One region of the Desulfosporomusa polytropa genome, then DNA from elsewhere that is predicted to be linked to it. Evidence: riboswitches for the same ligand, from Rfam matches in the RefSeq annotation. Region 1 holds a riboswitch; each other region holds the start of a gene.
The links. A riboswitch is a leader RNA that binds a small molecule or an ion and turns the genes downstream of it on or off. The one in region 1 is predicted to bind thiamine pyrophosphate.

Region 1 (2,273 bases):
AATGAAATAACAGGAAATTATGGTGGCCTCTATTCTGTAATCAGGACACCAATGGAAGCCAACCGTTCCGGTTATTTTAATGCCGCCTTAATAGTTGGCAATTTGGATTTTACCAATAAAGTGCCAGGTTATTATGGGTATGGTCTTAAACAGCAGTATTCGGGACGGCTGTTTGTTACTTCGTTGGAACATGGTGTGACTTTTCAACAGAAGCACGGTTTGGTCCTGGAACCACAAATGCAATTATCATATATTGGTATCCATCAGGGAGGCTTTACCGATAATGTGGGAGCAAATGTGTCTCTAAAAAAAGGTGACTCCTTACAAGGGCGGCTAGGTCTGCAACTGCGCAAGGTGGTAATGCAAAGTAACGGAAACGTAATGAATACTTCGCTCGGGGTAAATTATATCCATGAGTTTAAAGGCGATAATGTAGCCGATATTTCGGGTGAGCAAAGCCAAAACAGACTTGGAAGCAATATGTATCAAATCAACTTGGGGTTGAAAGCTGGTTTAAGCAACAATTTATATGTAGAAGGACAATTCAGCAAACTATTTGGCGATAAACGTGGTTGTCAGGGAAATCTGTCCTTAAAGGGATATTGGTAAGAAGAAAAAGTAACGCGCACCCGGTTGTTGGACGGCATTTCTATAATTTGTAAATTAATTACTTGAAAATAGTGATGAGATATGTTACTATGAGCCTGAAAAGAATATCGACGTTTCAAGGGGGGCTGGAAAGGCCGGCTGAGATATAGATCAAAATCTATGACCCTTTAACCTGATCTGGGTAATGCCAGCGTAGGGATGGTATAGCGTTTTTTGTACTTTAAGCGCATCCTTATGGGTGTGCTTTTTATTTTTTTATAAAAAGGGGTGGAATGTTGAATGTCGAATGAAAATCATACATTAGGGTTTAACCATTACTTGTTTTTGTGGTTTGGTGCTGCTGTATCTATTGCTGAGATTTTAACAGGCGGACTTTTGGCTCCGCTTGGTTTTAAGAGTGGCGTAGCAGCTATTGTGATTGGCCATGTGGTCGGTACTGGTATTTTAGTGTTGGGTGGGATAATTGGTACACAAGAACGGATACCGGCGCTGGTATCTACTCGAATTTCTTTTGGTGAATATGGTTCCTACTTATTTTCTGTGTTAAATGTTTTGCAATTGGTAGGTTGGACGGCAGTTATGATTATTGCGGCGGCCCGCTCAGCCAACGAGATTAGCAAGCTGCTCTGGGGCATGGATCAGCTCTCCGTATGGACGATTGGCATTGGCGGCTTAGTTCTCTTATGGATTGTTCTTGGCCGGGAAGGTGGCTTGAAAAAAGCCAATATGCTGGCTGTATTCCTGTTGTTTGGTATCACCCTGGTGTTAAGTACTGTTGTATTTAAAGATAGCACAGCATTATCCGCGCCGCCAGCCGGTGGCATGTCTTTCGGCCAAGCCTTAGAATTAAGTGTCATTATGCCGCTTTCTTGGCTGCCCTTGATTGCGGATTATACACGTTTTGCCAAAAATAAAAAAAGCGCAGCTTGGGGGAGTGGCTTAGGTTACTTTGCGGGCAGCTGCTGGATGTATATTATTGGGCTGGGAGCTGCCATTGCTGCTGGCAATGCAGAACCTTCAGCCATGATGTTGGCCGCCAATCTAGGGTTATCAGCACTAGGAATTGTAGTTTTGGCAACGGTAACAACTACTTTTTTGGATGCCTATTCAGCAGGTGTGAGTTTTGCGAATATTTTCCCGAAACTTAATGAGAAACGGATAGCTTTGGTTATGACGGTAATTGGTACAATGGCTGCTCTGTGGTTTAATATTGAGCAGTATGAGAGTTTCCTGATTATTATTGGCTCTGTGTTTGCTCCGTTGTTTGCTGTTTTGTTGACAGAGTATTTTATTGTTAAAAACCGCAAGGTTCAAGCTAAAATGCTTATTAATTGGGGGGCGCTGCTTGTTTGGGCACTTGGGGTAGGAATGTACTATCAGTTTATTAAGATGGACTTTGTATTAGGCGCCACTATACCAGTGATGCTGATTACTGCGCTACTCTATAAAGTGATATGGGGGGTTACAAAACAATGGAACTACTGCAAAAAATATCCGATAGCCTCTTAGAATTGAAAAACAAAAAACCATTGGTGCATCATATTACAAACTATGTGACGGTAAATGATTGTGCCAATATAACATTGGCCATTGGTGCTTCACCGGTTATGGCGGATGATATCGCGGAAGTAACAGAAATGGTGTCATTTGCTTCTGCCTTGGTA
Region 2 (2,273 bases), 2.2 Mb from region 1:
ATATTCTATGTCCATCAGGCTTGTTGTACAAACTAACATCTCCGAAATAGCGGCAGCCGAGTGAATATCCTGCCAGCCAGTTGTAATTGACTCGCGCAAATTACTAGTCTCATCCAGCAGCAAAATACTGCCACAATCTGCATGAAATAAACGCAAGGCGCTTATCACTATAAAATTCAATACTTCATGTAGGTCAAGAGAAGAAGTAAGATAAACAGCTATTTCGTTAATGGTTCTTAACTGCTCGAACTGTTTGTAGACTGTTTCTTCGTACAATGTGAAAAAGTACTCTGATACATATACCCTTGCCCTATCTAATAGCGCATCAATCTCTCGCCGGTAGCGGTTGAGGCTGACCAAATCATCTTTTAGAAATTGAGACATAGCATCTTTGATCGATTTTTCGTATAGATCAAAAAGCAGCATGATGTCTGCCAACTTAACACCCTGTTCGAGCCGAAGCTTGCATATCCAGCTGATATAAACTTTTAATGGCGTAATGTTTCCATCTTTTACTGACTCTATGACGGCTTCAGTAAGTTGAATAATTTCTTTTGCCAGATCACCTCTTGGCATTTCGATATAGCAAATTGGTGCCCCTTCGATCTCCAATTCACAAATCGTGCCTGTATTTGTTTCCTGTTGGATAGCTTCAATTATTGAGGCTAGGTAATTCATCTAACCACCTTGCTTCATTTTTTTTTATTACTTTATTTTTTTATGTTATCGTTTAGTTGACTAAACAGTCTGCCAATATCTATTATATAACTAGGATACATTATTTTCCATGGTTTTTTCAGATTTATCAGAATCATTTTGCGGATGTACTAATAATGTCAGTCGAAATTATGCCAAAAAATGTATAATTATAACAAATCCAGAATTGAAAACCATGTTCAACCGCTTATTAGTTATAGCTAGGGGTGCCCAACGGCTGAGAGGATGAACTCCAACCCTCGAACCTGATGTGGTTAATACCACCGTAGGAAAGCATTCATACCAATTACATTGAAGCTTGCCTGCCCTCACCTCTGCCTATGGCTAAAATATAATTATGAGGAAGGGGAAACTAATTATGTATACCACACAAATGGATGCCGCTAAACAAGGCATCATCACTGAACAAATGCATATCGTCGCACGGGAGGAACGTCTTAATCCCGAACTACTACGCCAGTTAGTGGCAAACGGCAAGGTTGTTATCCCGGCCAACCGCCATCATACCAGCCTTATCCCTAAAGGAGTCGGTGAAAAACTTCGGACCAAAATTAATGTCAATTTGGGTGTTTCAAAAGACTGCTATGATCCAGAGCTTGAATTAGCAAAAGTCAATAAGGCAATTGAGCTCAAAGCCGAAGCCATTATGGATTTAAGCTGTTATGGTAAAACCCGGGAGTTTCGGCGCAAATTAATTGAATTGTCCTCTGTAATGATTGGCACTGTGCCAATGTATGACGCTGTTGGCATGCTTGATAAGGATTTAAAAGATATCACTGTTGATGAATTTTTTTCAGTTGTGGAAAGACATGCCGAAGATGGTGTGGATTTTATGACCATTCACTGTGGTATGAACCTGCAAACAGCCGAACGAGTGAAAAAAAATAAGCGGCTCACCAACATCGTTTCCCGCGGTGGTTCGCTGCTCTTTGCCTGGATGGAATTGAATAAGCAAGAAAATCCATTTTATGAATACTATGACAGACTGCTCGATATTTGCGAAAAGTATGATGTGACCATCAGCTTGGGAGACGCCTGCCGTCCCGGTTCCATTAATGACGCTACCGACCCAGCACAAATCGAAGAACTCATTACCATGGGCGAGTTGACTAAACGCGCCTGGGCAAGAAATGTGCAGGTTATGATCGAAGGTCCTGGTCATGTAGCTATTAATGAAATAGCTGCCAACATGTTGTTAGAAAAAAGGCTGTGCCATGGCGCACCATTTTATGTGCTTGGCCCACTTGTTACCGATGTCGCGCCCGGTTATGATCATATCACCAGCGCCATTGGCGGTGCTATTGCCGCAGCCAATGGTGCTGACTTCCTCTGTTATGTGACACCAGCTGAACACCTTCGTCTTCCTACTTTAGACGATATGAAAGAAGGAATTATTGCTTCTCGAATTGCCGCCCACGCAGCTGATATTGCCAAAGGAATTCCGGGGGCACGAGAATGGGATAATCAGATGAGTGCCGCCCGTGCTGATGTGGATTTCCCACGAATGATTGAACTAGCTATCGATCCTGATAAAGCAAGATCCTATCGGGCAGAAT
Region 3 (2,273 bases), 2.2 Mb from region 1:
CTTGCAGGGTCATGCCCGCCAACCTAAGGTAAATATTCACAACTTAAATAAATTGTCTCATTACTGGGAAGATGTTCGCGCCCATTATAAAGATTTTGAAAGCAGCCTCTTTTTCCCTAATCCCGAGGTTTATCAGCACGAAATGCCTGGCGGTCAATATAGCAACCTCAGACAGCAGGCCAAAGCACTCGGACTGGAAAATCAGTGGGACCGCATTAAGGAGGTTTATCGCCAAGTCAATGACCTGTTTGGCGATCTCATCAAAGTAACTCCTTCGTCCAAAATTGTTGGCGATATGGCGTTGTTCATGGTCGAAAATAACCTGACAGAAGACGATATTTATAAAACTGGGGCTAGTTTAGACTTCCCGAACTCTGTCGTGGAATTCTTTTCCGGGCAGATTGGCCAACCGTACCAGGGCTTCCCCCAAGAACTGCAGCGCATTATTTTAAAAGGTAAAGCAGCCTTAACCAAACGTCCTGGCGAACTGCTGGAGGCGACTAACTTTGACCAAATCCGTGAGATGCTGGCTGATGTTCTAGCTCGTCCGGTAACCGAAGGTGATGTGCTGGCTTACTCCCTTTACCCCAAAGTCTTCCTCGATTGGGTTAAGTTTGTTGCTGCCTATGGTGATGTGTCGATGTTAGACACCCCCACTTTTTTACATGGCTTAAACCCGAGGGAAGGAATCCAAGTCGATATTGAAGAAGGAAAAACACTTGTAGTTAAGTTTATCTCTGTTGAAGAACCACTTCCTGACGGCACTCGGATTGTTAACTTTGAGCTTAACGGTTTACCGCGTGAGGTTATCGTTAAAGATAATAGCATCAAGGCCATTACAATCGCGAGAGTGAAAGCAGACAAAGACAACCCCTGCCAGCTTGGCGCTTCTATGACAGGGAAAGTTATTAAAATCATGGTGGAAAAAGGAGTTCCAGTAAAAAAAGGCGAATACTTACTTGTTACTGAAGCCATGAAAATGGAAACGACGATCCAAGCTCCATTTGATGGTGTCGTAAAAGAGCTTTTTGTGAAACCTCATGATCCTGTAGAAACAGGCGATTTATTAATCGAACTCATGAAGATAACAGAAGCATAATTAGTTATAGCTAGGGGGGCCGCATGGCTGAGAGGATTTAATTCCGACCCTTGAACCTGATGTGGTTAATACCACCGTAGGAAAGCTTTATATCAATCTACAAGAAGCTTGCCCGCGTCTTCCCCTTTGCTATAGCTAAAAATACATTTATAGAGGAAGGGGAACACTATGTATACTACACAAATGGATGCCGCTAAAAGAGGGATTCTTACTGAACAAATGCGAATCGTAGCTCAGGAGGAAAGTATTGATATTGAGCTACTGCGCCAACTAATCGCCAGTGGCCGCGTTGCCATTCCTGCCAATAAGCAGCATACCAGTCTCAGCCCCAAAGGAGTCGGGGAAAAACTTCGAACCAAAATCAACGTCAACCTTGGCGTTTCCAAAGACTGCTGTGACCTTGAACTTGAACTAGAAAAAGTAAAAAAAGCCATCGACCTAAAAGCCGAAGCCATTATGGATTTGAGCTGTTATGGTAAAACCCAGGAATTTCGACGCAAGCTGATTGAAATGGCCCCGATCATGATTGGTACTGTACCTATGTATGATGCTATAGGAATGCTTGACAAGGATCTAAAAGACATCACTGTCGATGAATTTTTCTCAGTTGTTGAACGCCATGCCGAAGACGGTGTAGATTTTATGACCATCCATTGTGGCATGAACCGTCAGACAGCCGAACGGGTGAAAAAAAATAAGCGCCTCACCAACATTGTTTCCCGGGGAGGTTCGCTTCTTTTTGCCTGGATGGAACTAAATGACCAGGAAAACCCATTCTATGAGTATTACGACAGACTGCTGGACATCTGTGAAAAATATGATGTGACCATCAGCTTAGGCGATGCCTGCCGTCCAGGTTCGATCAATGACTCTACCGATGCTGCGCAAATCGAAGAACTCATTACCCTCGGCGAATTAACCAAACGCGCCTGGGCCAGAAATGTACAAATCATGATCGAAGGTCCCGGCCATATGGCAATTAATGAAATTGCCGCTAACATGCAACTAGAAAAACGTTTATGCCATGGTGCCCCCTTCTATGTATTAGGTCCACTAGTCACTGATATCGCTCCTGGCTATGACCATATCACCAGCGCCATTGGTGGTGCCATTGCTGCGGCAAACGGTGCTGACTTTCTCTGTTATGTTACCCCGGCAGAGCACCTTCGCTTAC

Region 2: linked by a shared signal. The riboswitch ahead of thiC (phosphomethylpyrimidine synthase ThiC) and the one ahead of cytX (putative hydroxymethylpyrimidine transporter CytX) in region 1 are both predicted to bind thiamine pyrophosphate.
Region 3: linked by a shared signal. The riboswitch ahead of thiC (phosphomethylpyrimidine synthase ThiC) and the one ahead of cytX (putative hydroxymethylpyrimidine transporter CytX) in region 1 are both predicted to bind thiamine pyrophosphate.

Annotation. Positions count from the first base shown of each region.
Region 1 is NZ_AP042400.1:3,519,738-3,522,010, reverse strand. Features, by position in the region: gene ACZ449_RS18230 (autotransporter outer membrane beta-barrel domain-containing protein) at 1-609, shown strand, start outside; TPP riboswitch at 718-825, shown strand; gene cytX (putative hydroxymethylpyrimidine transporter CytX) at 889-2,118, shown strand; gene thiM (hydroxyethylthiazole kinase) at 2,082-2,273, shown strand, end outside.
Region 2 is NZ_AP042400.1:116,975-119,247, reverse strand. Features, by position in the region: gene ACZ449_RS02140 (ATP-binding protein) at 1-678, opposite strand, end outside; TPP riboswitch at 910-1,006, shown strand; gene thiC (phosphomethylpyrimidine synthase ThiC) at 1,073-2,273, shown strand, end outside.
Region 3 is NZ_AP042400.1:102,840-105,112, reverse strand. Features, by position in the region: gene pyc (pyruvate carboxylase) at 1-1,099, shown strand, start outside; TPP riboswitch at 1,102-1,199, shown strand; gene thiC (phosphomethylpyrimidine synthase ThiC) at 1,268-2,273, shown strand, end outside.